Pedosphaera parvula Ellin514: one gene and its partner. The main gene of each other region encodes a partner of the protein of the gene in region 2 in a complex. Links are inferred from orthologs where the notes say so. Each region holds a gene or a part of one and is shown on either strand. Other genes may lie near its edges.

Region 1 (15,755 bases), on a different replicon or contig from region 2:
GGACTTCGTTTTCCTCCAGGCCGGCCCACTTCACACCGGGGTGTTTAATGCCGCTGATGTCCTGATCATGATCGGTGTCGCGGTGCTGGCTTGGGATCTCTGGCAGCAAGGCAAAAAGAATCCAAAGCAAAATCCGAAATAACTGGTACGGCAAGCGCATAGTCTCGCCGTACCAGTGCGCCCCGCTGTTGCAAATTACTTAACGGTGATGTTGTTCTTCACCTCGCGAACGCCTTCAACGCCTTTGGCAATATCGCCAGCCCGGCTCTTCTGGGCTCCGGTATCGGTGAAGCCGCTCAGTTGAACCACTCCTTTGAAGGTCGTGACGTTCACATTCTCATACTTATAGGTGGCATCGTGGGACAACGCGCTTTTGACCCGGGTGGTGGTCGCCCGGTCATCGATGTGCTCACCGGTGCTTTGGTTGTAGCGATCGCCCGCGCAGCCGGTAACGCCAGCGGTGAATGCGAGTGCGCCTGCACACATCATCAGCCCCATGATCTTCTTTGTATTGTACATATGGTTTTCCTTCGATTATTTCTGATTCTTTGCGACTGCCGCTGCTCCAGATAATCTTGAGCGTTGAAGCGGTCGTGCTGTTGTCCAGAGATTTGCAAACAAGACCACTGATTCCTATGGGGTATTTCGAGGGGGACATCTTTGGAATTGAAGTGAGACGACTCCGCATTGCCTTAAAGAGTGGCTTGCTTATCGGGGTAAAGATTTCATGCCCTCCGATGCGGTGGCTAAAGATTTTTCATAATTCTTCAGATTGACGAATCGCTCCCGGACGGCTTCAGGCGGAGGCAGATTGCCGCACTGTTCCTGGATGGCAGAATAAATTTCGTCCATGACTCTACGAACCCTATCGACTTCGGCGTTTGCAGGCGTTTTATCGATCCAGATTTTTGACAACTCGAGTATGGTAGGAGCTTTCCATTGAGGCTTGAGCGTAACCATGCCGCGGGTGCCATTATTTTCCAAATAAAGAAAACTTTCATAGGGAAGCTGGCGGCTGAGACGATGATAAACCGTCCAGGTCGGATCCGGTGTAACGTTTGCCGGAAGGATCTGGGTGACGCCGGGGACATGCAGCACCGCGTTTGAAATGCATTCAAAACTGGGGGCTTTGGAAAGAGTCGTCGTCGCCCGCACCACGGCGCTGGTGGAATGGCAACCCGACAGCAGGCCGGAAAACAAAATTGCCGACAATAGAAAGCTCAGGTGGGTTTTCATATTTGTGAGCGTGTTCTTCACCTTGGGATATGGCAGAAAACTGTCGGCCAGTGGCAACCGTGCCTGGCATCATGGTGGAACGGCCACGAGCAGGTTGCGTGCTCGATAGAATCGTTTCGGGTTCGCGGGTGAGGCTGTGTCAGTATAATCGATTTGGCCGCCGACGGAGTTCGTATAGATTGGAGTCCAGTTGGTTAATTGAGTCGAGGCTTCGAGCACGAACGCGCCGCTGGTGCCGTTGTCGATGTGCAGGCGAAAGGAGCCATTGGGGGCGAAGCCGATGACCTTCAAAATGGGAGGGGGATAGTTGGTGATCTGAATGTTGCGCACGACGAGATCGCGAATCCAACCATCGAAATTACCGGCTCTCAAGGTATCAAATCCCGAGCCATTCCAGTTCGTCAGATCTGAGCTGATATTCTGGAATATTTTGTTTGTATCGACCGTCACACTATACCCAGTCCCATCAAGCGTAATGTTCACCAGATGCCAGTTCCGCAACGTAAGGCTGTTAGTGAGGACGGTGCCATCCAGAATCAAATTGCTGCCACCCCAAATGTCCGGTTGCGGCTTCCAGGTATCCTGTGAAAGATTGAGTTGCGCGTTCCAGGATGCCGTCAGGACCAGCATGTTGGCAACACCGAGGCCAAGCACGTTGAAGCTGTTGATATACAGTTTTGCCTCGACGCTGATTGCCGCTGTGTTGGTGGGATTGTAAACGAGAAGATTGTCCAAATCCACGGTGACATCGTCACCTATGCCGCCGACATGCAGGCCTATGGGATCGAGGGCAGCGTTTCCTTCGACTTGCAGATCGGTTTGTTGTTGCATGGCATCGCTGAAGTTGGTGGCCAATCGATAGGCAGCAACGGTGTTTGAATCTGTGACGACAGGCGGCAAGGAGTTCACGGGCAGAGCGAATACGTTGGTGGCCGCCACAATTCTTCGCCCATCCGGGAGTTGTGCCTCAACTTCAATCCAGTTGTCCCCGATGTTCCCCGGTGTAAAGCTGAACTGCGGGCCGAGGTAAGGTTCCTGAAGCAATCCCTCCCAGACAATGCGCGCCTTGTTCAGAGACATGGTTGGTGCCAAAACATTGGCGGTAATGGAATTAGTTGCCGATGTCTGTGCCGGAATTCCGGTGATTATTCCCACCGCGGAATTCCACGCCTGCGTTTTGTAACTGGTCATCGCCATCAGCCAGGAGGTGGTTGCGACCATTTTGCCTGACTGCCTGGAAACGACGAATTCGGTCATCACATTGAAAGCATCGCTCCATCGATCATACATGGGGTAGGGAGCGGTATTTGCAGAATCGGGTGGAAATATTAACGCCCCCAGTTCGGTTGTATAGGTGTCCACATAGTATGCTCCCTGTTGAATATTGCCCAAAGGAATGCCGGACGGAGGAAGTGTGCGTCGATCGTTTTGTGCGTATTGATGCACGATTTCGCGTTGGCGTTTCCAACCTGTGCCGGTGAGAAAGGAAACATTCAATGGGTTGCAGCCCATTTCATAATTGAAATTTTGGAAGATGATATCAAGGTAGCTCGACTGGGGAGCAATCAGATAGGCCACAGCAACATCAAAGGCCTGTTCACCGGAGAAATACCAACCGGGCGGTGAGTATCGGCTTGTTCTCATCGGAAAAGCTGGAGCCATAAGCCATGTGCTGCGAATACAACACGGCATTGCTGGCGGCGAACTTTATTTCCGCCTCACATTTGGCGAGATAATTCGAATTCAGTTGCGCCGGTTGCAGGCGACCGGTGCGGGCCGCAAATGCATAGGTGCGATACGCGCAGCCATAGCCTTCAAACATGCTCCACCAACCCCATCGCCGGAGATTGGGATCGTTCGGATTGGGTGTGTTGGTTCGCAAATCGTTGTCATAAACCGGATCACCCGTGGCCGCGTACAAGGCTGCTGCCGCCCAGGCCAGTTCGTCATTGTGCATGAACTCATCCCCGTACTGCGTAATCATCTGATAAGAACCATCGCGTCCGTAGGTGGCAATGGCCGTTTGCAGAAAATTCCAGCCGGCCAGGGCCTGGGCCAGATAGTTGGAGGCCGCGTCAGGGTAGGCAGCTTTGAAAGTGGGCGAGGAACCAATTTCAGCCAGGGCCGCCACGGCCGCTGCCGTACCAGAAGTGTTCTTTGGCAGCACCAGTTGCAGATCGCCATGATCCGGCAGCACGTCGTTCTCATATTCACGAGTACGCGGATAGACGATGAAATAAAATCCACCGTCCGCATCCTGCAACTTTGCCAGGAAATCCGCCTCCCACTTCGCTTCCTGCAACAGGTCGCTGATGCCATCGCCACTTTCGGGAATACCGAGGTTATCCAGGTCCTTCACGCCTGGGAATGCGTCCACTGCGAAAACCAGATAGTGTATCAGCGCCGCGACATTGATCGTGTATTTGCTGTAATCACCAGCGTCGTGATGCCCCCCGCTGGCATCGATGTAACCCTGGTTGATGAAAGGGTAGAGACTGGCGTCGATGTTGGTCATGCGCGGGGCGGTGTGCAGGGGATTGTTGAGCGCCCCCATCGATTCGTTATTCAGCACATCATTGACAAAGCCGGCCTCCGGCGAATCCATTGTTGGAATCTCCACCGGATTGATGTGGCAGTCTGCATGGATGAAGCGAGTATAAGGGAAGGAATTATCGGTGCCACAGCGCTGGTGATAAATGCCAAGTTGATAAGTGCGGGCAAAATTCGCGGCAACGCTCTCATCAATGAAGAACGGAAAGGATGCTCCCAATCCAGGTACCACGAGTTTGTATTCACCGGGCGTGACGAAGCTGCCAAAGTCGGCCTGAAGCACTCGCTGATAAGGTGTTGGAGTATAGGTGTAGCCCGTATCCAGTCGTGAAGTAAGATTCCCGCTAAAGACGACGCTTCCACTTTGGGCATCCACCAATTGGAAGGTTGAAAAGCCGGAAAGATTCATTTCGCCCATGCTGCCGAGGTAAAAGCCGACCATCGCCTTTTTGGGCATGGTGGGCAAATATCCGATTTGGTTGACGTGAATGACCGGGCTGTAGCGCAGAGCATCTGCCTGGACAGTGAAAATGGTGTTGGTATCCCATAGCGCAGCGGATGGATTAAAAACCTGGACCGCTGCACCGGTCGGCACGGGGTTGCTCAGCCGGAGGTAGAGTTGGTTGCCGATACGCAGATCTCGTTGTTTCAGTGGTGCATAAAGCACACGACGTTTAAAACCAACTGCCTGAACCGGAACACTCTGACCGTTGACCTTGACGCCAAACTCCGAAGTGGCGGGCAAAGTCAGATGGCCCGCTGCATTAACAAAGTTCCATTGTGTTACCGTTGCCGGGTCGGGTGCCTTGGTGGTGATGAGAGTCAACTCCAACAAGGTGGAGGAAAGAACTCGCAACTGGTGATCCCCGATTGAGGGCATTCGCAACGGCAACGAGTCGTCCATGGGCAGGTTGGCCCCAACTCCGGTCGAGCCAAGCAAAACAAGCAGTAACGGGAGCAATCGAAACAGAAACCGGAAAGAACCTCCATTAGCCATCTTTCACGAGAACAATGGCAGAGTTTTTTAAGAAGTCAAACTGATGGATTATGTAAGAAATGATTCTTACGTGTCGACAACTACTAAGCGACATCCTGCGAGAAAAGCAAAATCCCTCTCTTCACAAAAAGAGAGGGATTTAGAAACTGATTAAGCGCAGGGCGCCGACTTACTTCACGTGAGGAGGAAGCTGCTTATCAATGCGCACTTTTTCCAGAACTGCGAATTTGGGCAAGCCACCTTCGGTCGGCACTTTCACTTCGCCTTCAATCAAAGGGCGGGCATATTCGATAAACTTTTGGTTGGGCAGGAAGCCATCTTCAGTCACCCAATCGCGTGGGAGGAAATGTTCAACATTGGCGATATCGCCAAGGGGCTGCAGACCAGTGGTCCACTTGTACGGACTGGTTTGGGTGCGGACAATTTTGACCATTAAACCGCTCTGGCCTGAGACGGCGGCCTTCACTGCAGCTTCGCCGCAAGCGACTGCTTCCTGGGAATCAGTCAAGCTGGCATAATGTTCCGCGGCACGCTGGGCGTAACCGAGTTTAACCGTGCGGGTTTTGAGGTTGATCTTGCCCTGGATGATCTCGGCAAGGCGCTCAGCCGCGCCGGAAAGTACCGGATGACCAAACGCATCGAGGCGGGATTTATCAGCGCCGATTTCTTCACCGGCAGCGTTCTTCAGACCTTCGCCGACCACCACGATGCAGTATTTATGAGAGGCAACAGTTTCTTTCACCTTGGCGAGAAATACCGCTTCGTTCAGCGGAATCTCGGGCATCAAAATAATATGGGGAGCGTCCGATTCCAAGCGTTTGGCCAGCACAGTGCCCGCAGCAATCCAACCAGCGGCGCGGCCCATGACTTCAATCAAACAGCAGGAGCCGTCATCGGTGGCCATGCTGCTGACATCAAAGGCCACTTCCATGACGGTGGCGGCATTATACTTAATGACGGAACCATAACCGGGACAATGATCGGTGTGCGGCAAATCGTTGTCGATGGTTTTGGGCACGCCAATCACGCGCATTTCATGACCGCGCTTGATGGCTTCTTCGTGAATCTTATGCGCCGTGTCCTGGGAATCGTTACCACCGGCATAAAAGAAAAAGCGGATGTTATGCGCCTTGAAGACTTCGAACAGGCGATCCATGTCCTTGGAGGCTTGTTCGGGCTTCTTTTTAAAATCGATTTTGTAGCGGCAGGTACCAAGACCGGCGGCAGGTGTATATTTCAGCCCTTCGATGGTTTTGGCTTTTTCTTCGTTAATGTCGATCAGTTCCTCGTTCAAGATGCCGAGAATGCCGTTGAGACCACCATAGATCTCTTCAATGCACTCATGTTTGCCGGCTTCTTGAATGACACCCGCGACACTGGCGTTGATTACCGCAGTGGGACCACCAGACTGTGCGACCAATAGATTTCCAACAAGTTCTGCCATAAGCTGCTATTCTTAGCATAGGTGAGGTTGTTTGTCTGAAAAACTCACCTAAATGTTTAAAAATTGACGCGAAACCTTGCCTACCACACGCGTATCTGTAAAGCCGAAACCGTATGACCCAGTCTAAAAAACCCTTTTTTCCTCCGACTTAGGACCTTCTGTTGTGGCAAACTGCAGGCTTGCAAACCATTTAAGGAGCGGCATTGACGATTTTTGAGCAGGGGACAATCATCAAGGGATGCTTCGACCACTGCTGAAAGTTCTTCCTGTGCTATTTCTTGTGGCCTGTCAGGAATGGGCACAGGCGGAAAGTGTGGGTGACTCAAGCGATCACAGGGCGCATGCTGTGGCAGCGTTGGAGAGAACCAATCTGCTGGCATACCGCAACAGCAAAGGAGTTGTGGCGCCGGTTAAATCGAAATCGGACTGGAACAAACGGCGCGCTGACATTTTGCGTGCGATGCAGGAGGTGATGGGGCCATTGCCGGGAAAAGAGAAGTCTTGTGCGCTGAACGTGAAGGTCGAAGAGGAGGTGGATTGCGGAAGTTACGTGCGTCAATTGATCAGCTATGCCTCCGAACCCAATTCAAGAGTTCCAGCCTATCTCTGCATTCCCAAGGAAGCGTTGAAAGGCAAAAAGAAATTTCCCGCCGTGCTTTGCCTGCATCCAACCGAGATGCAACTCGGTCATAAGGTCGTGGTCGGCTTTGGAAAAGAGCATAGAGCGTATGCGGCGGAGTTGGCTGAACGAGGCTTTGTGACGCTCTCGCCCGCTTATCCGCTCATGGCCAATTCTCAACCGGACCTCAAATCGCTTGGTTATCAAAGCGGCACGATGAAAGCAATCTGGGATAATAAGCGCGGCATGGACTTGCTGGACTCTTTGCCTTACGTGCGAAAGGGAAGGTATGGAGCGATTGGCCATTCGCTGGGCGGGCACAATTCGATTTACACGGCGGTGTTCGATGAACGGATCAAAGTGATTGTGTCCAGCAGCGGATTTGATTCCTACCAGGACTACATGAACGGAAATATCAAGGGCTGGACCAGTGAACGATACATGCCAAAGTTGCTTGATTATAAGTTGAACGCAATCCCCTTTGATTTTTACGAACTCATCGGAGCGTTGGCTCCGCGGGTTTGCTTTATCAATGCACCGCTGGGCGACAGTAATTTCAAATGGCAAAGTGTGGACAGAATCGTGAATGAAGCGGGACAAATATATAAAATCTACGGGGTGCCGCAAAATCTGCTGGTGAGGCATCCCAATTGCGCGCATGATTTTCCTGATGTGGAGCGGTTCGAGTCATACCATGTTTTGGAGTCAGCATTGAGATGATTGATTTAGGGAAGTTCAGAAGGTCGCTGCAGAAGCGAAGGGAATTTGTTCGCCGGATCAGAGCAGTCGATTCTGTTGTTTTGGCACCTCCAGGTTACAGTGGAGGAGTCAAATCGTTGTACACGGTCTGTGGATGGCTGGGCAGTCTCGGGAAAAGCACCATCCAGCCATTTGATGGCTCTCACCTTGTTCACTGGTTCGCGCACCGTTGCGAGATCAACCAGAATAATTATAAGCCTGACCTGGTAGTCTATCCGGCGATCCACCCGATCAACATGGGGGAAGAGGTTTTCCATCTCTGCTGCGCTTTCGGGAAGTATAAGCGTATCGAGTCACATGCTGATTTGGTCGTATGCAAGTCTCCCGACACGCTGGTATGGCTAAAAGAGCAGAATCCGAAACTGCGCTGCGTAATCGTCAAGCCAAGCATCCAACGCTCGCTTTTCGAATATGATGGCAGGCCAAAAAAGGAGCAGATTTGTTATATGACCAGGTCGCACAAGTTCCCGGAAACTGCCAGCCAGTTGCGCGAACGTTACGGAAACAAGGTGGTGGAGATAGTGAATCAACCTGAAGCAGTCGTCGCGGAGATGCTGAAAGATGCCAAGGTTTTTGTCTGGCGTGGCAATGATAAGGAAGGATCGCCTCGTCCACCAAAGGAAGCCCTGGTTGCGGGTTGTGTTGTCGTGGGACTTAATGATGATCTCAACAGCCGATTCTACACCGACTTCGGATTAAAGTGTTCGACCGTTGAAGAATTGGTGGGCAAGGCCGGCGAGGCCTTGAGAATGCCCATGCCTGGCGTGCGGGAGCGAGCGGTGGTGCGCGACAGTGCGGAGGAAAAAAAGGACTGGGTGCGCCTTATCCGCTCCTTGAAGGTGAAAAGGAGCGTGCAACGACGGGCACAAGGATAAGCTGCTGGTATCAGAGTTTAAACACCCGTTTGGCGTTTTCGTACAGCAGTTTTCGTTCAATCGCTTTACTCGGTGCAAGCTGGCGGACGGTGGCAATCGTGCGCGCGCCCTGACAGCCGGGGCCGCGGCCAATGGCGTCGTTGCAGTCGCTGCCGTAAAGCAACTTGTTCTGATGGCGGTCAAAAAACCCCTGCGTGAATTCCTTGTCGCGATTCAAGGCATTCAAACCCGACCCGGCCGAGAGATCGCCATACATGTTGGGGTATTCGGTAAGGAGACGATCGGTAAGGCCGCCGGGCGTCACCTTGCCCATGGGATACATCGTTTTTTGATCCGAATTCTTGTCGATGTTGCTCCACCAGGTCTGGGCATGGCCGATAAAATTGACCTTGGGATATTTTTCGAGAATTTTATGAAAATTCTCTATTCCTAGATTGTAGACATTGTGCTGGAAATGCAGCAGTACCGGCACTTTGTATTCCTGGGCGATCTCGGCAATTTCCTCGATAGCCGGGGAATCGCAATTCACATGAAACTTTTGTTCCGCAATGCCGAGAGCTCCTTTTTTAAGCCATTTCTCGATTTCTGAGCGGGCTCCCGGCAGACCGGCCACCTCGTTGGCGCAATAGACATATTCGCCGGGATGGTCCTGGCAAAAGTTGTAAACGGCGGAGTTCCCCGTGCAATTGGCTTCCAGACCATAGAGCGAACCTGCTGGCAGGAGAATGGTCTGCGTCACCCCCATGGCCTTTTGATGGGCCAGCAACTGTTCATCGGTGCGAAAGCTGTAATTCGTGTGCTGGTGGATATCGATGATCGGCTCAGGCTTTTCTGGCAGGGCGTCTGCTCCATGCGCGGCGGCAGCGAAGAGCATCAGGGAGGTGGAGGCCAAAAACTCGCGGCGAGTGCAGGAATGCTTCATGAAATCGGTTTGTTAGATTGACTGGCGGTGATTCTGGAGTGAATGCCATGGGAATTCAAACCAGAAAATTGTTTTGTCACAGTGAAGATAGATTGAACTGGATGCGTCTGTATTCATTTGCCGAGATAACCAGAAATCACTTGCACTTGTCGTTCGGGCTGTCTGAATAGACGATTATCTAATATGAGAATGTATCCCGCGCTGGTGGGGTTGGTGACCACCTCACTCTTAATGGTTCCAGCCCTGAAGGCTGCCGAACCTACGATCACCGCCAAAGACCTGCCGCGCATGCCGGCGGTTGAGCCGAAGGATGCCTTGAAGACCTTTCAGGTTAAACCCGGTTTTCATGTGGAACTGGCAGCGTCAGAGCCGCTGGTGGTGAGTCCGGTGGCAATGTCCTTCGACGAAAAAGGGCGGTTGTTCGTTGTGGAAATGATCGATTATTCCGAGCGCCGGGATGAGACGCCGCATCTGGGACGAATCCGCATGCTGGAAGATACAAATGGGGATGGCGTTTTTGATAAGAGCACCATATATGCGGAAAATCTGGCGTGGCCCACGGCAGTGATTTGCTATGATGGCGGGATTTTTGTAGGTGCCACGCCGGATATTATTTACCTGAAGGATACCAATGGCGATGGCAAGGCGGATGTGCGCGAAGTGGTTTTTACCGGTTTTGCCGAAGGGGTGAAACGCATCAATGTGCAGGCGATGTTGAACAGCTTCAACTGGGGCTTGGATAACAAAATCCATGGCGCCACCAGCGGTAACGGTGGTTGGATCAAATCACTTAGACATCCTGAAGCCAAGCCGCTTGATTTGCATGGACGCGACTTCGTCATCGATCCGCGCACGATGACTATGACTTCGGAATCGGGCGGGGGACAGCATGGGTTGAGCTTTGACGATTGGGGACATCGTTTCGCCTGCAACAACAGCGACCACATCCGCTTGTTCATGTATGATGACAAATACGCGGCTCGCAATCCGTATTATGCAATGCCAGCGCCGCTGGCGAGCATCGCGGTGGATGGCCCGGCAGCGGAGGTGTTTCGTATTAGCCCGGAGGAACCGTGGCGCGTGATTCGTACCCCACTGGCGTGTGGCCGGTCTGGTCAGTGGGCCAGTGGAGGGCGGCGGCCGTTCGGCTGGTTATTTTACCGGGGCTACAGGCACGACGATTTATCGAGGCAATGCGTTTCCGAAGGAATACTTGGACAATGCTTTCGTGGGGGATGCGGGTGGTAATCTCGTTCATCGCAAGGTGCTCTTGCCAGACGATGTCGGTTTGAAAGCCCAGCGCGGTCCGGGTGAGGAGAATGTGGAGTTCATGGCTTCGAAGGACACGTGGTTTCGTCCGGTGCAGTTTGCGAATGCTCCCGATGGCACGTTGTATGTTATCGATATGTATCGCGAGACGATTGAGCATCCCTGGTCCCTCCCGTCGAGCATCAAGCAATTTCTCGATTTGAATAGCGGCAATGATCGCGGACGCATTTATCGGGTGGTGCCGGATGGTTACAAGCAGCCCGCATTGCCCCATCTCGACAAGACTTCAACGAAGGAACTGGTGGCGACATTGGAAAGTCCCAATGGCTGGTATCGTGATACGGCCTCGCGTTTGTTGAATGAGAGACAGGATAAGTCGGCGGTGCCGGACTTGGTGAAGTTGTTGAAGAACTCCAAATCTGCTCTCGGACGATTACAAGCTCTCTGCACATTGGATGGGTTGAACTCACTGAAGGAGGAGCAAGTCTTGATTGGCTTGAATGACACCGAAGCACATGTGCGTGAGCACGCCATCAAGTTGTCGGAAAAATTCGTCAAGAAGTCGATGGCATCAAAGAAACTGTGGAGCAGGCTTCAGAATCTGGCATCTGATCCTTCGATCAACGTTCGCTATCAACTCGCTTTCACTCTCGGAGAATTGAAAAACGAAGGCCGAATTCAGGTTTTGAGTGTGATCGTAAAACAGGATGCTCAAAGCTCATGGGTTCAGGCAGCGGTGCTGAGTTCACTCACTGAGGGAGCGAGTGAAATGTTCGGCACAGTGGCCAGGGATGAAGCTTTCACTAAGAATAAGTCGGGTCAGGAATTTCTCCTGCAATTGGTTTCCCTCGTCGGGGCGAAGAATAACCAGCAGGAAGTGGCGCAGGTGTTGGCGTTCATCAGCAAATCGCATGACGATGCGCTCACGTTTTCCCTCGTGCGCTCGCTGGGAGATGGTTTGCAGAAGTCTGGTGGTTCTTTGGTGAAGAGTGATACTCAAGGAGCTTTGAAAGGCATCTTTGCGCAAGCTTCCAAGGTGGCGGCAGACAGCAAGGCTGACGAAGCGACACGTGCACAGGCGATCCAGTTGCTCGCCTTTACTGAGTACAAGGTATCGGGTGCCACGCTGGTATCATTGCTTGATAAAAGCCAGCCGCAAATGATTCAGATGGCAGCCGTGACGACTCTGGCCAGGTTCAATGATGCTGAAGTTGCCAACGAACTGATCAAGCAATGGCCCAAGTCTGCCCCTCGCGTGAAGAGCGAGATCATGTCGGTGTTGCTGGGACGGCCGGAACGAGCGACGGCGCTGTTGAACACGATTGCGGGCGGGACGATGCAGCCCACTGATCTTACGACCGCTCAAATCAAGTTCCTGCGCAATCATCATGATGCGGAAGTGCATAAGCTCGCTGCCAAAGTGTTTGCGAACTTCAAGGAAAAGAAGCGGCAGGATGTGATTGATGCTTATCAGAGCGCCTTGAACCTCAACGGCGAGGCGGCGAAAGGGAAGGAGATATATCTTCAGCGCTGTTCTTCCTGCCATCGCTTGGGCGGCAATGGTTATCAACTGGGGCCAGACCTGGTGACCGTGAAAAATACCGGCAAAGAAAAGATGCTGGTAAATATTCTCGATCCCAACCGTGAGATTGCCCCGGCGTATATTGCCTTCCAGATTGAAACCAAGGACGATGAGAGCCTGGTGGGCATAATCGCGAGCGAAACGACGTCAAGTATTACGGTAAGACAGGCATTCGGAAAAGAGGACAATCTGATGCGCTCGAAGATCAAGAGCATGCAGAGTCAGGGACAATCCCTCATGCCGGAAGGTTTGGAGCAAGGATTGACACCACAGGATTTTGCCAACCTGTTGGAATATATTTCCACCGCGGATGCGGGTCCGGCTGCCGAAGCGAAAAAGTAAGTTTTCGGCAAAGGACGGTCCGGTTTGGAATGCTTGAGAGTGGTTGATCGGCTTGGTCAACCGCCTGAATTGTGATAATTTTATTTAGGAACTGCTGCGGCACATTCCGTTTGGCAGTTCGGATATTATGGGAGACAAGATTCGTTGGGGAATTCTCGGGACTGGAGCCATCGCCAAAAAGTTTGCGGCAGGATTACACACACTGCCGGATGCGGAGTTGGTCGCGATCGGCTCCCGCACGCAGGCGAGGGCGGATGCTTTTGCGGTGGAATCCAATGTCCCCTATCGCCACGCAAGCTATGAAAGCCTGGTGAGCGATTCCAAGGTGGATGCGGTTTATGTGGCTACTCCCCATTCGCTGCACGCTGAAAACATTTTGCTGGCATTGGAGGCGGGAAAGCCAGTCCTGTGTGAGAAGCCGTTTACGATTAACGCGGTTCAAGCAGAGCAAGTGATTCACTTTGCCCGGGAGAAAAAGATTCTATTGATGGAAGCGATGTGGACGCGTTTTTTGCCGTTGATGGTGCGGTTGCGGGAATTGCTGGCCGAAGGAGTTATCGGTGAGGTGGAGGTGTTGACGGCGGACTTTGGTTTCAAGGCAGATCGGCGGGGAGGTCGATTGTTTGATCCGGCGCTGGGCGGCGGTGCGTTGCTGGATTTGGGGGTTTACCCGGTGTCGCTGGCCTATATGATTTTTGGGCCACCTGTCCAGGTGACCGGACTGGTTGAGATCGGGACGACGGGAGTCGATGAAAAGGCGGCAATGATTTTCAAGCATGCGAAAGGGCAACTCGCCCTGTTACAGACCTTGATCACAGCCAATACTTTTCATGAAGCTTCACTCGTGGGGACCGAAGGCAAAATCACCTTGCACAAATCATGGTGGAAAGGTTCAGACATGACGGTGGCGCTGGACAATGGCGGGGAGGAACTTCTGGAATTTCCATACACTGGCAATGGCTACCAATTTGAAGCGGAGGCGTTCATGGACTGTATGCGTAATGGCAAGACGGAGTGTGCGGTCATGTCGCTGGACGAAACACTTGCCATCATGAAGACAATGGATGCTTTACGCGCGCAGTGGGGATTGAAATATCCGATGGAATAGCTGTTTGCGGGCGCTTTAATTCGAAGTAGCTTGCGCAAGTTGTTTAAAATTTTCTTCGCTAAAAAGCTGGTCCAATAGTTGACTTAGGATAGGGCTTTGTCTATAGCAATTGAGTCCTCAAAAAGAACTGACGAACAACCCATGTTAGTCATATGAAATCCTCAATCCTAAAAAAACTAATTGGTTCCCTCATCACAGTTGTACTCACGTCGACCCTCTGCACCAGTGTCCATGCAGTCGCAGACCGGCGATTCGACATCGTGACGTTTTGCTGTCCCTGTTCACCAGACCAGCATTTATGCCAAAGCCAGTTTGATCATCTAAACTTTACCAGTGCGAATGGACACTTCCTCGCGATGGGCAGCGATGTGCATCGTTCAGAAGTGAACGGAAACGGCAATTTCCTGTCCGTTTACTACAACACGTTGAATTCGGGTTATGGTTCCATGACCGGCGCAGCCAAGGCGGATGATATTGAGAACAATTATATCCTCCCCAACTTTACGGTTACAGGTGTCAGGCCTAGTTGGGTCATCTTGAATGAGTTGTCGGCCGGGTCATGGCCATCCGATGCCAATTACCGTGCGTGGGTGCGAGCCGTGGTCACACGTTTGCATGGCTACTATGGACATACCGTAATCGTGTGCTCACCATTCCCCAATCCGGGAAATAATTCAGCCGACTGGCAGGGGCTTGCCAACGAGTGCTACATCGCGACGGAGACTTACCTGAGCGGGCAGGATATCAATGCCAGCGGGAACTCGGTAAGCTGGTGCCAGACTCAATACCAGAGTTCGGTGAACAGCTATGCCAACGTGGGCGTGCCGCTGAGCAAGCTGTACCTGGTGGAGAGTTTCTCCCAAACCACGACGGGTACGGGACGCGGACGTTCCGGCGTGTCGTATGCAGGTTGGGACAATGCGATCAACGCGCGCAGCACGGCCGCTCACAATATCGGATTTGCCGGGTTCGTGAGCTTTGCCTGGGAGTTTAACCAGATGCTCGTTTCTGATACGGACATTATTCACTTCGAAGATACCTATCATAATAAGGCTCTGCCTTGAGTCTGGCATCGGCCAGTTAAAAAAGGAAAGGCGCCATTCCCGGTGTGAGAATGGCGCCTTTTAAATTACCACCAAGAGTCGCGGTCGAGGCAATTACTTTGTCACTGCGATCGGACGGATCTTGATGTTGCGGAAGGAGACCTGGCCGTGATCGCCTTGCAGGGCGATGAAACCGAGGTCGTACTTCGCGAAGTGAGGCATTTTGCCGAACTTGCTCTTGGCAACACGGTCGTTGAAGTCGTCGCTGTGGAGCTTGTAATCAAAATATTTCACGCCGTTGATTTCGTGTTCGCATTTCTCCGGGGAGATGAGCAGGCGAACATGATTCCATTCACCAGCAGGCTTGGTGGCATCCAGAGGCTTGTCAGTCTTTGGATCGGTCGGGGGTTGGTAGAGAGCATAGAGCCAGCCGCAACGGATTTTGTCGGCCGCCTTCGCGTTATCCTCGAGTTGGAACTCGGGGCCGGTGGCCCAGGCAGCGCCACCATCCTCGGTGACGTGATACATGATGCCGCTGTTGCCGCCTTCGGAGATGTTGTAATCGAGTTGGAGTTCGAACCAGTCGTATTTATTGGCGGTGACGATATCGCCAGCGTTGTGCGGATCGATGCAGGCGACAGTGCCGTCCTTAACCTGCCAACCGGGGCGGATGCCTTCGTGTTTGAAATTGTGCCAGCCTTCGAGGTCTTTACCATCGAACAGAAGTTGCCATCCGGCAGACTTTTCCTGGGCGGTGAGGGTGTTGGGGGCGGCGGCTTGTTTTTCGCTCGTGGCACAGGAAGTCAGGGCCAGAGGCAGACAGGCGAGAGTGATTAAAATGGAGCGTTTCATGGATGGATGTTGTGCAGGCGGGGCTTTCCGGGCAAGGAGAAAAGGGAAAGAAGGTCGCGGACAGTGGATAACTCCTGCGTTGTTTCAGGCAGGCACACGGCCAAGTCGAGGTGAATTGGCCCGTGAAGGGCTGGAGGGAAGCAGAGCCGATTTGGGC
Region 2 (15,765 bases):
GGGAAGCGCAAGGTTTTGCCCGGTCTCACAACTCCGCTCCAGGCGATTTGAAGCACCATCCAAACAGGCATTTTGCCGTCGGCAACTTCCATCATCGTCCTGGTATAATCGCCAACCATGTTGATTTCCTTGTTCGTGAGGAGCGAGTGAGTGCCCGGCGGATAACCAATGGGGTAAATATCGGCTCCAGTGATATCCGAGGCGGTGTTGTAGGGGCGGAGGGTCTGGACTGTTCCTCGCGGTGCCTGAATGATGGCAAGAGGATGGTTGGGATCGAGTTCACGAATTATTTCGCGTGCTTTTACCAAAGGTTCGATTTTAGCTTTACCCCACTCAGGCTCGTCCGTGCCTTTCCAAATACCCAGCCCAGGATGGTCTTTGAATTGAGTGACGACGCGGCGAAGCATCGCTTCATGTTTGGTATCGTGACCTTTGATGCTGGCGAGGTCATGCAAATAGAGCCAGCAATACATGCCGTAACGAGCGGCCGCATCCTCCCATTTTTGCTCGGTTACGAAGGTCTGCTCATCCCATGGATGACCATTGGCTCCGGTGCGGAAGAAAGTGCCACCTGCATCGGCCAGTTCCTCAATGCCATTTTTTCCATTCGGCGCCTTGCTATCGGGAGAAGGTGCGAGCGTGAAGCCAATGGGAAAAACCTTTTTGCCATTGATCACCAGAACATTGTCGGAATTGATGGTGACTTTGTTTCCTGCCTGGGCATCTAGTCGGACGGGCAGGAAAGTAATAATCAAGAGGGTGGCGATCAGCCAAGAAGTGTCCATCTCAATGAATAGTAATGATGTGTCATCAAGTATCCGAAAAAGTTAAGTCGGAATACTCTTCAAGTTTTGGCTCGTGCACGATAGGGGGCTTGGCTGCGAATGAAACCATAAAATATGCCCGCGAACTGCTCAAAATCAATTGTAAGGAGTCAACTGTGTTCCGTGGTCCTCGGAAAGCTCGTAGCGATAATTCCATTTCGGGCGAGTGATCCATTCCGCATGACCATCACAGAAAATCACATGACCGCCTTCCATGCCGTGACCCCAATAAGGGTTGGGATAGTTTTGCCAGGGCCAGTCCGGATTGTGAGGTTCCATCGCATCGAAGATGAGCCAGATATCACTGGGACCAACGACCGTGTCGCGAAGCGGGAGGTTGACATGGCGATAGGCTTGAATGCTTTTTGTGGTCTTTCGCGTGTAGCTGGGATCGTAGAAAGATCCAAATACTTCATAGCTATGACCATAGTTTGTCATCCGTCCAGCAGCTTTATCATCCAATTGTCGGAGTTTTTTGATGATGCCCCCGTTGTATAGAAAATCGTAAGTATCATTTGGATCCACGTTGTTCCTAGTGCTCGGGTTGACGAAGACCTTCACGGATTTGATACCTGGACCACCGTTAAGGCCATAGAGCCAATTAAGATCGTCATCATCATGGATGGCTTGTGCTCCTGTTTTCAAAGATCCTGTCAGTCTTCCATCAGAATCATCTTCAGCATAGAGCATGCTCCCCAAGCCCATTTGCTTGCAGTTGCTCAGACAGGCGGTGCGATTGGCCTTTTCCTTGGCTTTCGCGAGTGCCGGGAGGAGCAGCCCAGCCAGGATGGCGATGATGGCAATGACCACCAACAGTTCAATCAAGGTGAAGGCTTTCGAGGGGAAGATACGAATTCTCATATTCTCTGTGCCGATTCTGATTTGGAGTTTTGAAACTATCGAACAAAACTAGTACCGTGATTTTATTTCGTCAATTGGTATTTCGTGTGGAACACAGAAAAAAGGGCCGAAAACATTAAGTAATGTTAGCATCTTGATTAACTTGGCGAGCGTGTTTGTCGCGCTGAAAATTATTGCTGCAGTTTCTGCAAAAGCTTTGGCTGGCTTGAATGCCAACTGGGTTTTGGGCTGGCTTCAATAATTCTGCCGGGACTCCAACGGCTAACGCCTTTATCAGCAGTTACGAATCGGCACGAATTGGACGGATGTAACTCCCCCCAGCCGGTTCCTGAACCTTCGACTCCGGCGATCGGCGGTTTAGGCATGGGCGGCTTCCTCATTAATCGGTTGAAAAAGAAATAAATTACCGGGCTTATTGAACGGCTCAGCGTCGCCGGAAGCGTTGAGCTCTTTGTTTTTGGCGGATCAGGTTAAATATCTTCATGTCGCGATTCTTGAGCCTTTCTGCGCAATCTTTTTATCAAAAGACGGAGGTAGAGGGAATGTTAAAGCGACCAGTCAGTGAGTAACTAATCATGGTGAATTAGATGGGTAAATCATGCGCAACCTGCACATAATAGGCGTCAAAAGCACTGAAAAATTTCTTAATTTTATTGACAGAAAAAAACGAGGTTCTCATGCTCAAATTTATTATTCACCTAATAAGATTTTATGAAGTGGCATTCAGGAGTTTGCTTGATTAAATCATTTTTTGTTTGCCATAAGGTGAATGAGCAGAGTCTTTTTTATCCCACCAGTTGCATTTATTTTCGTAATCCAATGATCGGCGGAGTTGAATTTTCAACCTTCCCAGAGGACCGGAACTAACAGCATCCTAAGCTGCCATAATCAAGTGGGATAAATGACAGGCCTGCACGGAAACACCGGACCAACGCGGAGCGGACGAGGTGTTTTGCAGGTGTTCGAGGAAGAGAGTGATTTGAAATTGACAATGAAAATAAGTGTCCCGGTCATATTAGAAGAGTTTAACCTATGAAAACAAGAACCTGCATCGCCCTCGCCATCATTTCCCTGATGGCTCTCGTATTTGGAGCTAATGCCCAAACAAATCCTGGTCTAAATCCACTTACCTCCTTTGGAGTGCGTTTCGATGGGAGTATACAGCCGTTGGATGTGCCTTGGATTGATATCGGCAATAACCAGCGTGGGATGGCCTATGACCCAGTAACTGGGTATCTCGTTTTCGTGGATACACATTCCGGGGCGGGTGGCTCGAGCAATGTGCTTGGTAATATTTACATTTTGGATGGCATCAACGGAACCATAGTGACCAATTTGAACACCAACGGCATTGTCGGCGGAGCCTATGCCGATGCGGGGAGCCTGGTGGCGGATGACGGAGCCGTCTATGTGTGCAACCAAGTCAACAACAGCGGCACTACTCCTTTCATCATTTATCGCTGGGATTCCGTCCTTACCACCAACGCACCATCGGTTTGCTTTTCAAACTTTCTCACCCCGGCTCAGCGATATGGAACCAGCATGGACATTCGTGGAGCAGGGGCCAATACACAAATTATTATTGGTTCGCTGGTGAATTCAACTTCGGGAACCAACGTGGTGGTATTCACAACAGCTGATGGCACGAATTTCGCATCCAATGTTCTCGGCACGGACGCGACAACCGCGAATTTTAACGATGGCATTGCCTTTGGGCCTGGGGATAGCTTTTATGCTAAAAAGGTTGGGGCTCCACTTCGCTGGATGAGTTTCAATTTGGGAGCTTTGAGTGCGACTACCATTAAAACCTATGATTCCACGGCACTCGGAAACACCGACAATCTCGGCCCGATTGCAGTGGATAATGTCCACAAACTTTTGGCTGCCATTGACGTAATCAGCGGGACTACCGGTCCTGAACATGTTCGCCTTTATGATATCTCAAATACGAACCGCGGTCCTGTGCTTCTCGATATTAAGGATTATACCCCCAACAATGCCAATGCCTCGGCTCCTCCCGGGTATCTGGACTTTGGTGGCGGCAAGCTTTACTCCTACGTGATTAACAACGGGTTGATTGCCTACAGCGTTGATGCCGTACCAACTGTGGCTCCAACAATCCTGTCGCAACCAGCCGCCACGAATAGAATGACAATTGGGCGGACAATCACACTGTCCGTGTCGGCGTTCCCAGCGGTGAATTATCAATGGACTTCAAACGGAGTGAATATCGCTTCGGCCACCAATGGCTCGTTGGTCATTTCAAATTTGCAGGTGAGTTATTCTGGAACTTACAGCTGTGTTGTCAGCAACGCGGCAGGGACGCAGACGGTTGCATCACAGTTGGTGGTGGTGAATCCGACCGACCTGTATCATTTGAACCTACAATGGAGCGCAGCAGCAGGAGCTCAACCGTATATTGATTATAGTGGGACTGGCAATGTGCCGAACCAGCGCAGCATCGCATACAATGCGCTCTCAAATCAGTTATATGTTGTCAGTCGCTCCAGCCCCACCACCTCAAATTATCTGGTGTATGCAATTAACGCCACGAATGGGGCCGTGCTATACACATTGAACACGAACGGAATTCAGCTCTATGTGGCGCCACAAGGGAGTTCATCGGGCTTGGGGTTGGATGCGATCGGCGTGGCGGATGACGGGGCCATTTATGCCTGTAATGAAACTCCAAACGCTTATGGCGGAAGTCCAGCAGACCCGGCCAAGGTGTTCCGACTGTATCGCTGGGCGAACGGCGATAGCAACACCGTGCCAGTGCAAATTTTTATGGGTGATCCAGCCTCTCAGAGCAGCACCTTCCGCTGGGGTGACGTTATGAGCGTGCGTGGCAGTGGAATCAATACCCAAATTATTTTGGATAATAACGATGCTGCACAACGATACGTGGCTGTCCTGACTCCGACCGATAGCACGATGACGAACTGGACGGCGCAATATTTCCTGCAGCCGACTGTGGGAACCCCCATTGGTCGCAGCCTCGAATTCGGACCTGGCAGTACTTTTTACCAGAAACGTAAAGGCTTTGGGCTGGTGCAATCCAGTTTCGATTTGACCCAGGCACCAGCAGCTACCACCACCTTGAGCACGAATTCCAATTTCACCAACACTCTCGCTGGTGTCGGGTTGAATTTGACGCGGAAGTTGTTGGCCGGGGTGAATTATCCTGTCGCAGCGACGAACGATTCCCTTGACCTGTATGAGATTTCCGACTTGAACAGTCCATTGTTCCTGGCCTCATACATTTTTCCGGTGTATCCGCATAATGCGAATGGCAATTTTATCTCCCAGACCTTCTTTGCTGGCGATATGCTCTTCACCATTGATGCACAGAACGGCATCATGGCGTTCAAGGTGGCTTTGGGGCCGCCGACAGCACCGAACTTTTTCGCGCAACCACAAAACCTGCGAGTGATCCTGGGTGGTGGGGGGAGCATGACGGTTACGCTCGATCAACAAGCAACGGTCAAGTGGCAGAGAAATGGCTCGGACATCCCAGGGGCTACGAATCTGACCTATGCCATCACCAATGCCCAACTCACCGATGGCGGTAACTACCGCGTGATTGCAGCGAATGCTTATGGTTCCTCGACAAGTTCGGTGGCTGTGGTAACGGTCGCATTGAGTCAGGGGAATTATTCCTTGTCACAGGCATGGAACCTGGCACCCGCGAGCCGTCCTTATCTTCCATTGGATGGCAGCAGTAGTGGGTCGACTCCGTTTTACCGGAGCATTGCGTATAGCGCCCTGTCAAATCAGGTTTATGTAGTAACCCGTACGGGAGCTTCTTCGGGGCAAGCCGTTCATGTATTGGATGCCGCAACAGGAGCGGACCTATACACACTTGATACCACTGGCATTACTGGTGGAAGCATTGTCTTGCTTTCCGTCGGGGTGAGCCAGGATGGTTCCATTTATGCGGCAAACATGGATACCAGCGGAACAAACGCAGCAGTTTATAAGCTTTATCGTTGGGCAGATGCCAATAGCAGCACCCAGCCAGCCTTGGTCTACTCCGGTGAGCCTGCCAATCAGACCACTGGTTTCCGTTGGGGTGACGCGATGGACGTCCGTGGCGCTGGCACGAACACCCAGATCGTGATTGATGCCAACCAGGGAAGCCTGGCAGCGGTGTTGACACCGGTGGATGCTTCATTGGCTTCATTCACGAATGCTTACTTCGGGGAAACAGGTCCCAGCACTCCGATTGGTCGTAGTCTGCAATTCGCGACAGGGACTAATATATGGCAGAAGCGAGCGGGAACGGCCCTGCAATTGGTAAGTTACAACCTGCCTGGCGGGACGAGCACGGTGCTGAGCAACTTCAACAACTTCGCGTCGTCGCTTGGGTCTGTGGCCTTGGATGTTTCGAGAAAGTTGCTGGCTGGTGTTAACTTTGCCGGCAATACCAATTCTCCTGACAGCCTTGCGCTGTATGATATCTCTGACCTGGGCGCACCGTTGTTGCTTGCAACTTATAATTTCCCGGCCAATTCGAAGCCGAATGTCAATCTGATTGCGCAAGTCGTTTTCGCCGGCAACCGGGTATACGCTGTGGATGGGAACAATGGTATTGTGGCATTCAATCTGGTTGCTCCCACACCACCGTCACTGAGCGTGACATTTGACGGAGTTCATGCGCTTGTGAGTTGGCCCACGAATTTCACCGGCTATGCTTTGCAGTCGGCACCGGTCCTGGCCAGTCCCAGCATCTGGAGTCCGGAAGGGACGGGGGCGATTGCAAATGGTCAATACACCGTCACAAATACCGCGTCGGGTGGAAGCAAATATTACCGCCTGATTAAATAGATCGCGGGTTAATTTGAAGCTCACAGCCAGTCTGGATGCAACCAGGCTGGCTTTTTGTTTATGTTTATTATGGCCGGGCTTTCAGGTGAGGAGTTGCTGTTTAAAAAACTTGCTTCAAAGGGCGTTGACACGGTGAGTTAGTGTGATTAGGCTATGTGAAAATCAGTTTTTTGCAAAAGCCATGTTGATTCGAATTGCCTTAATTATCGCCATCATAGCCGGGCTCGCGGCTGGGGTTCTGAATTTTGTTCAGGTAAAAGACAAGATTAACACGACGATCTCTGACCGGGACAAGAACGCCAAGGATCGCGATATGGAGAGAGCTGAGAAGCAAAAAGCTCAAAAGCTCGCCAAGGATACTCAAACCACTTTGGATCAGACCAAGACCGAGTTGGCTTCGACTAAGGATGAGCTCGGTAAAGCCAGCGCTGAGGCTGCTGAAGCGACCAAGAAGGCCACCGCGCTTTCCGATAGTTTAAAGAAGACCACCTCGGAGCGTGATTCGGCCCAAAACGATTTAGCCGCGTGGAAAGCCTTGGGCGTTCCCATCGACCATATCAAGGCGACGCTGGCATCTATTACCTCGCTGAAGGAACAGCGTGACGCGATCGAGGCTGAGAAGAAGATTTTGATCGCCAATAACGTCAAACTTCAAAACAAGCTGAATACGCTCCTTGATCCAGAATTTCTGGTTAAGCTGCCCGACGGTTTAAAAGGCAGAGTCCTGGCGGTTGATCCAAAGTATGAGTTTGTAGTGCTTGATATTGGTGACAAACAGGGTGTGCTTGAGGATGGACAAATGTTGGTAAATCGTAACGGAAAGTTGGTCGCCAAGGTTAAGATCAAGAGCGTTCAGGCCAACCGCAGTATCGCCAATGTGATGCCGGGTTGGAAGGTCGTTGACTTGATGGAAGGCGATCAGGTTCTTTACTGATCTTTGCCCATGAAGCTTGTTTCCAGTTTGAAAAAGTGTCGGACTTGGGCCCTGCTGTTATCTCTTACTGTTGGGCTTGGCTGCTGCAGTGGTTGTAAGACCAGCGATGCAGAGGCGAGCAATGAATCGCCACGGCCATGGAATTCTCCAGAAGGATGGCAGAACGGGATGCTTCCTGGAACGATGACACAGCCACACTAGCATTTTGTAGTTCCTGCGGTGATAGATTTGAAAAGCCATTGGTAATCGCCAATGGCTTTTTTTTTTGAGACAACGAAGAGGTTTTTGACGGTAAAAAGATTTTGGAGTTTTTAACGTACTTATCAATGAACGTTCGGCTGAAATTCTGAGGGGAGACGACGATCTTAAAATGGGAAAAAGGCCAAGGGCGCCGTGAGGGGGACAGGTGAGACTACTTGGCGACTTCCACGCAGCGTGTTTCCCGAATGACCGTGATCTTAATTTGCCCCGGATATTGCAGATCATTTTCGATTTTGGAGGCGATATTCCGGGCGAGGGCAAATGCCTGGTCGTCTGAAACCTGCTCAGGTTGGACCATGATACGAAGTTCACGTCCCGCCTGAACGGCAAAGCATTTTTCCACTCCGGGGAAGGACAAAGCGATCTTTTCAAGATCATCCACGCGCTTCAAATAAGTAGCCATGTTCTCCGAGCGGGCGCCAGGGCGTGATGCGCTGATGGCGTCAGCAGCGCTGACCAGAATGCCCAATGGGCCGATGGGAGGAATATCATTATGATGGGAGGCGACGCCGTTTACAACGGCATCAGATTCCCCGTGCCTTTTGATGATATCAGCGCCTACAACAGCGTGAGGACCTTCAATCTCGTGGTTTACGGCTTTGCCAATGTCATGTAGCAGCCCAGTGCGTTTGGCGAGGGAAACATCGATTCCCAATTCTGAAGCCATCAGGCCCATTAGATGGGCAACTTCGATTGAGTGGTTCAAGATGTTTTGGGAGTAACTGTGGCGGAAATGGAGGCGACCGAGAAGTTTGATGATTTCTGGATGCATCGGTGAGAGGCCAGTCTTGGCGACTGCTTCATCACCAAGTCGCACAATGGTTTCATCCATTTCCTGGGTGACCTTGGCAACTATTTCCTCGATGCGAGTGGGATGGATTCGTCCATCAAGAATCAGGCGATTCATGGCTTCACGCGCAATTTCGCGCCGAACCGGGTCGAAACCGGAGAGCACGACTGCGTTCGGGGTATCATCGATTAAAACCGTGATGCCAGTCGCAGCTTCGAAAGCGCGGATATTGCGGCCATCACGACCAATGATGCGGCCTTTCATTTCCTCTCCCTGGAGGGCAATGGTGGCGGTGCTGGTTTCGAATGTGTGATCCCCTGCGTAACGCTGAATGGCCACACTAATTATCTGCCGGGCTTTTTCCTCAGCCTTGGATTTCGCATCCTCGACAATGTGCCGTGTCAGATTACTGGCATCGCGCATCGCCTCCATTTCAACTTCCTTAAGAAATTGGGTGCGAGCTTCGTCTTCGGAAAGTCGGGAAAGATTCTCGAGTTGTTCGCGGCGAAGTTTGATGAGCCCCTCCAGTTCCTGTTGCTGTGAATCCAGCAAGTCAGCCTTTCGCTTCAGCACATCCTTTTGTTCACGTAAACTTCTCTCAGCCTGGACCACGCCTTCCAGTTGGGTATTGATCAATGTTTCGCGTTCGCTGAGGCGGCGTTCGAGTTCGGCGCGTTCCTGCCTGCGTGCGGTAAAGGATTGTTCTGTTTGTTCGCGGATTTTGAGCGCTTCTTCGTTGGCAGCGAGGCGCGCATCGCGAACGAAGGCTTCAGCATCGCGGCGGGCGTTCTCCAGAAGGGTTTGGAGTTGAAGAGCTTGGAGCTTTCTTGCATTGCGGTCTCGCAACCACAAAAGAAGATAGCAAAGCACTGCGCCAACGACAAGGCAGGCGCCTTCTGCATAAATATTTCCCACCAGGATCATTTCAAGACCGGGCGCGGCGGTGTTGCTGATTGCCAGCGCGTCGGCGTCAAGATGCAACTCAAACGAATGTCATGCGGTTCGACAGGGACCTTATCCAAAATTTGCTGATCAAATGCCACTCCACAAGTCGTACCGTGCAGAACTTCCAGCAGTTGGTCATAAAACCCCTTCCCCCGACCAAGCCGGTGTCCAGCAAAGTCGAATGCTACCCCAGGTACGAGTATCAAGTCCAGATGGTTTAAAGAAATTGTGGAACAAAATTCGTTTGGTTCACGGACTCCATACTGACCGGTGGAGAGATCCCGGGGAATATTCTTTATATGGCATGCAACATACTGATTTTGTTCAGGATGGAAGCGAGGCAATAGGACGGTTTTTCCGGTAGCAATTGAATCCTCCACCAGTTTCCAAATGTCAGGTTCATCTGGTAGAGGTGCATAGAACAATATGGACTGAGCCTGTTTCCAAATTTCCTGTTGTTCCAATAAGGAGCAGAGTTGGAGGGACAAGGACTGTCGTTCTGCCTGAGAAAGCTTTTTCACTTCGGTCCGGACTTTCGCTCGCAGTGTGGCTTTCTCGTGCTTATGGATATGGTTGGGGGAAGGGCTGTTATCCATGACGAATTGTCATTTAGGTTTTCTGGACTGGGCCAGCAAGGCGCGCCATTTCTCAACCCGCTCCTTGATCTTCTTCTCCACACCTTGATCGGTGGGCTCGTAGTAGTGTTTGTCGGCTCCGAGATAATCCTGAGAAGCAAAGTGGTCGGGGTGATCGTGGGCGTATTCGTAGCCTTTGCCGTGGCCGAGACGTTCTGCACCAGCATAATGGGCATCGCGCAGATGCTCGGGGACGGGCAGAGTGCGACCGGAACGGACATCGGCCAATGCTGCATCGATGGCGGTAATGCTCGTGTTGCTTTTAATGGCAGTGGCAATGTAGATCGCAGCTTCGGCGATGGGAATGCGCGCCTCGGGCCAGCCGATGAATTCGGCGGCTTGGTGCGCCGCATTGGCGAGGACGAGTGCCATGGGATCAGCCAGGCCGACATCTTCAGCAGCACAGATGACGATGCGTCGCGAGATGAAGCGGGGATCTTCACCGGCGTGAATCATTTTGGCGAGCCAGTAAAGCGTGGCATCGGCATCGCTGCCGCGCATGGATTTGATGAAGGCAGAGATGGTGTCGTAATGGGCATCGCCATCCCCGTCATACACCACGGCTTTGCGTTGGATGCTTTGTTCGGCAACGGCGAGATCGATATGGATGATGCCGTTGGCTTCGGGAGAGGTGGTGAGTGCGGCGATTTCGAGAGAATTCAAGGCTTTGCGAGCGTCGCCATCAGAAAGTTTGGCGAGGTGGCGCAAGGCGGCTTCATCCACATGGATTTTCATGTAGCCCAGACCGCGCTCGGGATCTTGAAGGGAGCGTTGAAGCAACTGGTAGAGTTCCTCTTCGGTGAGAGGGCGTAATTCAAATATTTGCGATCGTGAGACCAACGGGGAGTTGACGAAGAAAAATGGATTGTGAGTAGTGGCACCGATCAGACGAATGACGCCGCTTTCCACGTCAGGCAGGAGGACATCCTGCTGCGATTTATTGAAGCGATGGATTTCGTCGACGAACAAGATGGTCGGTTGGCCGGTATTTTCGAGCCGATTGGATGCAGCGGACAGGACGCGGCGCATATCGGCCACGTTGGATTCGACGCCGCTAAGGCGCTCAAATTTGCTGCTGGTTTGGAGAGCGATGATTTGAGCGAGCGAGGTTTTGCCTGTGCCGGGTGGACCGTAGAAAATGAGCGATTGGATGCGATCGGCTTCGATGGCCCGGCGGAGCAGTTGGCCCGGGCCAAGGATGTGTGATTGACCGATGTATTCAGAAAGATTGCGGGGGCGCATGCGTGCTGCCAACGGCATATGCCGAACCGGTTGGGGTTCAGTGTTCTCTAAAGCACTGGCCTCAGGTTCTTTGGGGGTGGCAAACAGGTCGTCCCGCGACATGGGATTAATATATCAGGTTTGGGAGGACTCGCCCAAAACAAAAAACTCATCCGTGTGGATGAGTTTTAAAGAGTACCCCACCGTAATGCCGTGTATAACAGTCCCTTTGAACTTTTTAAGGAACAGGTGGAGCCCGATCGATCACTTACGACTTCCAGTCAAGGCCTGTCGGCCGACAACCGAAATAGAGGCTCCGTGTTTTTCTAATTACGGTTCAAGGATTTTTGCTAGGAGCACGAACATGGCAGGGTAAAATCTGGTGCTCAAACTTGTTTACAAAGAGCGTGGCGCACTCAACTTTTTATGCGCATTCAACTGCAAAAAGTATTAGCGAATTGTGTGTTTTTCTCAAGGAAATATTTCAAAAAATTCAGCGGGTCATCACCCTAATTGCCAAGATTTTTCTTTACAACACGGCCATTGAATGCGCTTGACCTGCATGGCTCCGAACCCAACCATGGCCGAGGTATTGTCTGGCGGAAAGGCATTTTTTCCGCAGTGGCACCGAATGACACTTTAATATGAAAAAAACATTGATTCGAATTGTTCTCGGACTGGGCATCCTGCTCGTGGTGGCGCTGGTGGCAGTTTTCTTTTCACTGAATTCCATTGTGAAAAAGGGAGTGGAAACGGTGGGGCCTCAGATCACAAAAGTCGATGTGAAGCTGGGTTCCGCGAACATCTCTCCATTTGGAGGGAGCGGGCAGTTGAGCAAATTGTTCGTGGGCAATCCGGAAGGTTATAAAACTGCTTCCGCCATCCAGGTGGGTGACGTCAAAGTGGCTGTTAAGGTGGGCTCTGTGTTGTCAGATACCATCATGGTGGAGCAAATCAATATTCAGGCTCCTGAAATCACCATGGAGGGAACCTTAACCGGGAATAATTTGAGCAAGATCCTGGAAAATCTTAATTCGACCAGCGAAACGAAGGAGAAGGTGAAGAACGAACCGACTGCGGGTAAGAAGGAAAAGAAATTCATAGTGAAGGACATTGTTGTGAACGGTGCAAAGGTGCACCTCAATATCACTGCTTTGGGCCAGACTTTGGGGATGACCGTACCGATTCCTGACATCCATTTGCAAAACGTTGGCACCGGGGAAGGTGGGGTTTCGGCTGCGGAATTATCTCGGCAAATATTGAAGCCGATTCTGGCAGGGGCGGTGGAAGCTGGGACCAAAGCCATCGCGGATGGCGGCAAGCAACTTAAAGACATTGGCAAGAATCTGGGTAAGGGAAGTGTTGATGACTTGAATAAGGCAGCTAAAGGGGTCACCGATTTGTTCAAGAAGAAGCAATAGCCTTGTTTTCAACGAGATTTCAGCAAATTCAGCCCCCTGCCGGTTTCGGTTTGGGGGCTTTAAACTTCCACTAGCTTTAAATGAGGTGATTTTCTATCCTCTCCGCCTGTCGAAAGCGGGCATTTGTGCCTTTTTACGGCTAAGTTACATTGATGATTTGAGCAGCGAGGCTGCCTTTAAGATTTTATGACCAGTAGCCAGATACGCCAGTCGTTCCTCGATTTTTTTAAATCGAAACAGCATACCATTGTGCCGTCGTCCAGCTTGATGCCGGATTCGCCGAACCTATTGTTCACCAACGCAGGGATGAACCAGTTCGTGCCGATCTTTTTGGGGCAGAAAAAGGCGGACGTGAGCAAATGGGCGGGAGCGGTTCCATCGCTGGATACGCGCGCGGCGGACACGCAGAAATGCATTCGCGCTGGCGGCAAGCATAACGACTTGGAAGATGTCGGACTGGATACCTATCACCATACTTTTTTCGAGATGTTGGGGAACTGGTCTTTCGGCGATTACTTCAAGAAGGAAGCGATTGATTGGGCGTGGGAACTAGTGACGGAAGTCTGGCGGTTTCCGAAGGAACGCTTGTACGCGACGGTTTACAGCCCGGACAAATCGCTGGGCGACCCCAGTGATTTTGACCAGGAAGCTTACGATTTGTGGGCCGCGAAATTTTCCGCCGCCGGGCTCGATCCGAAGGTGCATATCGTCAACGGCAATAAGAAGGACAATTTCTGGATGATGGGCGATACGGGTCCGTGCGGTCCGTGCTCGGAGTTGCATGTGGATCTGACGCCGCAAGGGGATACCAAGGGCGCGCTCGTCAACAAGGGAACGGCGGAGTGCATTGAGATTTGGAATCTGGTGTTCATCCAATTCAATGCGAATCCGGGTGGGACTTTTTCACCATTGCCTGCAAAGCATGTTGATACTGGCATGGGATTTGAGCGTGTGACTTCAATCATGCAGGGGTCACACGGTTTCAAGGATTTTGCCAATGCCAAGATTTCAAACTACGAAACGGATATTTTTCGTCCAATTTTTGATGCAATCGAGAAATTGAGCGGTAAGCGTTATGGCTCGACATTGCCGAAATCGGGCAGCACAGGAGATACAGAGCAGGAGAAGGTTGACGTGGCGTTCCGCGTGATTGCGGATCATATCAGGACGTTGAGTTTTTCGATTGCTGATGGGATTCAGCCCGGGAATACGGACCGGAACTATGTGCTGCGCCGCATCCTGCGTCGCGCAGTTAAGTACGGACGCACACTCGGGTTCCATGAACCGTTTTTCTACAAGCTGGTGGATGTGCTGGCTGAAACGATGGGTCAGGTGTTTCCCGAAATTCGCGAACGCAAGCAGCATGTCAAGGATGTGATTCGCTCGGAGGAAGAAGCTTTTAACAAAACGTTGGATCGAGGTATCGAGTTGTTCAACCAGGAAATTGCTCACGTTAAGCCCGGTCATCAACTACAGGGACCTTTTGCATTCAAGCTTTATGACACATACGGCTTTCCGCTCGATCTCACTGAGTTGATGGCCCGCGAACGCGGACTGGCCGTGGACGTTGCTGGGTTCAATTTGCTCATGGACGAGCAAAAGAAGCGTTCTCAGGCCGCGCAGAAGAAAGAAGTGATTTCGCTTTCGCAAATCGAAACGACCGTGCCGACCAAGTTTATCGGCTTTGATCAACTTCAGGCCAAAACGAAGGTGCTTGAAGTCGTGGGATTGAAGGATAAGACCGCTGTAGTGCTGGACACGTCGTCGGCCTATGCGGAAATGGGTGGCCAAGTGGGAGATACGGGTGAATTGAGCCAAGGCGGCAAATTGTGGCGGGTGGAGAATACCCAAAAGAGTGGGAACACCTGGCTACATTTCCTTGCGGACGGTGATGCGCCGCAGACGGGAAGTGAAGTGGAGTTGACGGTGGATCGGGAGCGGCGCAATGCGATTCAGCGGCATCACACGGTGACGCATATTTTGCACTGGGCAATTCATGAAGTCGTGAGCAGAGAGGCGTCGCAAAAGGGTTCATTCGTGGGGCCGGATAAGCTGACGTTTGATTTTAATTCACAGCCATTGACACCACAGCAGGTGGCGGATGTGGAAAAGCTGGTGAACGAACGCATTTTGGAAAATGCAGGCGTGTCGTGGACGGAGGTTCTTCATGCCGATGTGAAGGGGCGCAAAGACGTGATGCAATTTTTCGGTGATAAGTATGGCGACCGCGTGCGCGTCGTGCAGATTGGCGGGAAAGCCGGGGAGTTGAACGGTTACTCCATGGAACTCTGCGGTGGAACTCATACCCAGGGAACCGGAGAGATTGGGTTGTTCCGCATTATTGGTGAGTCTGCCGTGGCGGCTGGAGTGCGTCGTATCGAAGCGGTGGCCGGGTTGGAAGCATATGGCAAGGCAACCGATGAAATTCAACTTATCAAGAGTATTGCTGGCAAAGTGAATGCGCCGATAGGTGAATTGGAAAAGAAAATCGATGCCTTGCTGGCCCAACAGAAAGAGCTGGAGAGACAGCTCAAGGCCGTAAACCAAAAGGAAGCCGCGAACACCGCGAAGAGCTTGATTGGGAAAGCGGCGACGTTGAATGGAATTCCGGCCATCATTGAGAACCTGGGTTCGGCAGATGGCGACACGTTGCAATCGATAGCAGACGCCTTAAAGGGGCAATTCAAGGGAGTTGTTGTGCTCGGTGGGGCTGCCAATGGAGCGGTCGCGCTGGTGGCGTCAGTTTCGCCTGAGTTTACCGCGAAGGTGCAGGCGGGGAAAATTATTCAAGGCATCGCGCCGATCGTGGGTGGCAAAGGTGGCGGCAAGCCAGACAATGCCCGAGGCGGCGGCAAGGATGTCTCCAAGCTGGATGAGGCGATGGCGAAGGCAAAGGGGCTGATTGGCGCTTAATCTTTAGCTGAATCAAGAGCGTCAGCGGCTGTGTCGGTGTGCGTCCTCTCTTGTCGACAATGGAGGAGAGGCGCTTGTTTCGCGAATTTTGCGGAGAGTATTAAATGAGTGATACAATTATGGAAATGTCCGA

What was found.
Region 1: rny (region 2) and CFLAV_RS02960 share a complex: the UniProt entries of both Bacillus subtilis proteins name them as parts of the possible RNA degradosome complex. The link is inferred for Pedosphaera parvula Ellin514 from one-to-one orthologs.

What each region holds. Positions count from the first base shown.
Region 1 is NZ_ABOX02000003.1:120,271-136,025, reverse strand. What follows is about bases 4,091-7,074. They hold CFLAV_RS02960 (6-phosphofructokinase), read right to left. Parts: upstream 6,228-7,074; coding sequence 4,953-6,227; downstream 4,091-4,952. Other genes in these bases: CFLAV_RS02955 (alpha/beta hydrolase), read left to right, coding at 6,466-7,074; CFLAV_RS36810 (glycoside hydrolase family 9 protein), read right to left, coding at 4,091-4,690. Outside these bases: CFLAV_RS02985 (signal peptidase II), read left to right, coding at 1-142; CFLAV_RS02980 (BON domain-containing protein), read right to left, coding at 196-519; CFLAV_RS02975 (hypothetical protein), read right to left, coding at 709-1,236; CFLAV_RS36815 (glycoside hydrolase family 9 protein), read right to left, coding at 1,306-2,880; more of CFLAV_RS36810, read right to left, coding at 2,834-4,090; more of CFLAV_RS02955, read left to right, coding at 7,075-7,566; CFLAV_RS02950 (hypothetical protein), read left to right, coding at 7,647-8,480; CFLAV_RS02945 (amidohydrolase family protein), read right to left, coding at 8,491-9,402; CFLAV_RS36355 (PVC-type heme-binding CxxCH protein), read left to right, coding at 9,586-10,650; CFLAV_RS37350 (DUF7133 domain-containing protein), read left to right, coding at 10,583-12,595; CFLAV_RS02935 (Gfo/Idh/MocA family protein), read left to right, coding at 12,723-13,703; CFLAV_RS02930 (hypothetical protein), read left to right, coding at 13,856-14,767; CFLAV_RS02925 (3-keto-disaccharide hydrolase), read right to left, coding at 14,861-15,598. UniProt on the Bacillus subtilis protein: Catalyzes the phosphorylation of D-fructose 6-phosphate to fructose 1,6-bisphosphate by ATP, the first committing step of glycolysis.
Region 2 is NZ_ABOX02000017.1:61,379-77,143, reverse strand. The notes cover bases 7,169-10,162. They hold rny (ribonuclease Y), read right to left. Parts: upstream 9,479-10,162; coding sequence 7,859-9,478; downstream 7,169-7,858. Other genes in these bases: CFLAV_RS14835 (replication-associated recombination protein A), read right to left, coding at 10,048-10,162; CFLAV_RS14840 (5-formyltetrahydrofolate cyclo-ligase), read right to left, coding at 9,418-10,038; CFLAV_RS14850 (hypothetical protein), read left to right, coding at 7,169-7,446. In the rest of the region: CFLAV_RS14865 (hypothetical protein), read right to left, coding at 1-785; CFLAV_RS14860 (type II secretion system protein), read right to left, coding at 921-1,685; CFLAV_RS14855 (immunoglobulin domain-containing protein), read left to right, coding at 2,718-6,512; more of CFLAV_RS14850, read left to right, coding at 6,694-7,168; more of CFLAV_RS14835, read right to left, coding at 10,163-11,421; CFLAV_RS14830 (DUF748 domain-containing protein), read left to right, coding at 11,943-12,719; alaS (alanine--tRNA ligase), read left to right, coding at 12,906-15,632; CFLAV_RS14820 (hypothetical protein), read left to right, coding at 15,737-15,765. UniProt on the Bacillus subtilis protein: Endoribonuclease that initiates mRNA decay. Initiates the decay of all SAM-dependent riboswitches, such as yitJ riboswitch. Involved in processing of the gapA operon mRNA, it cleaves between cggR and gapA.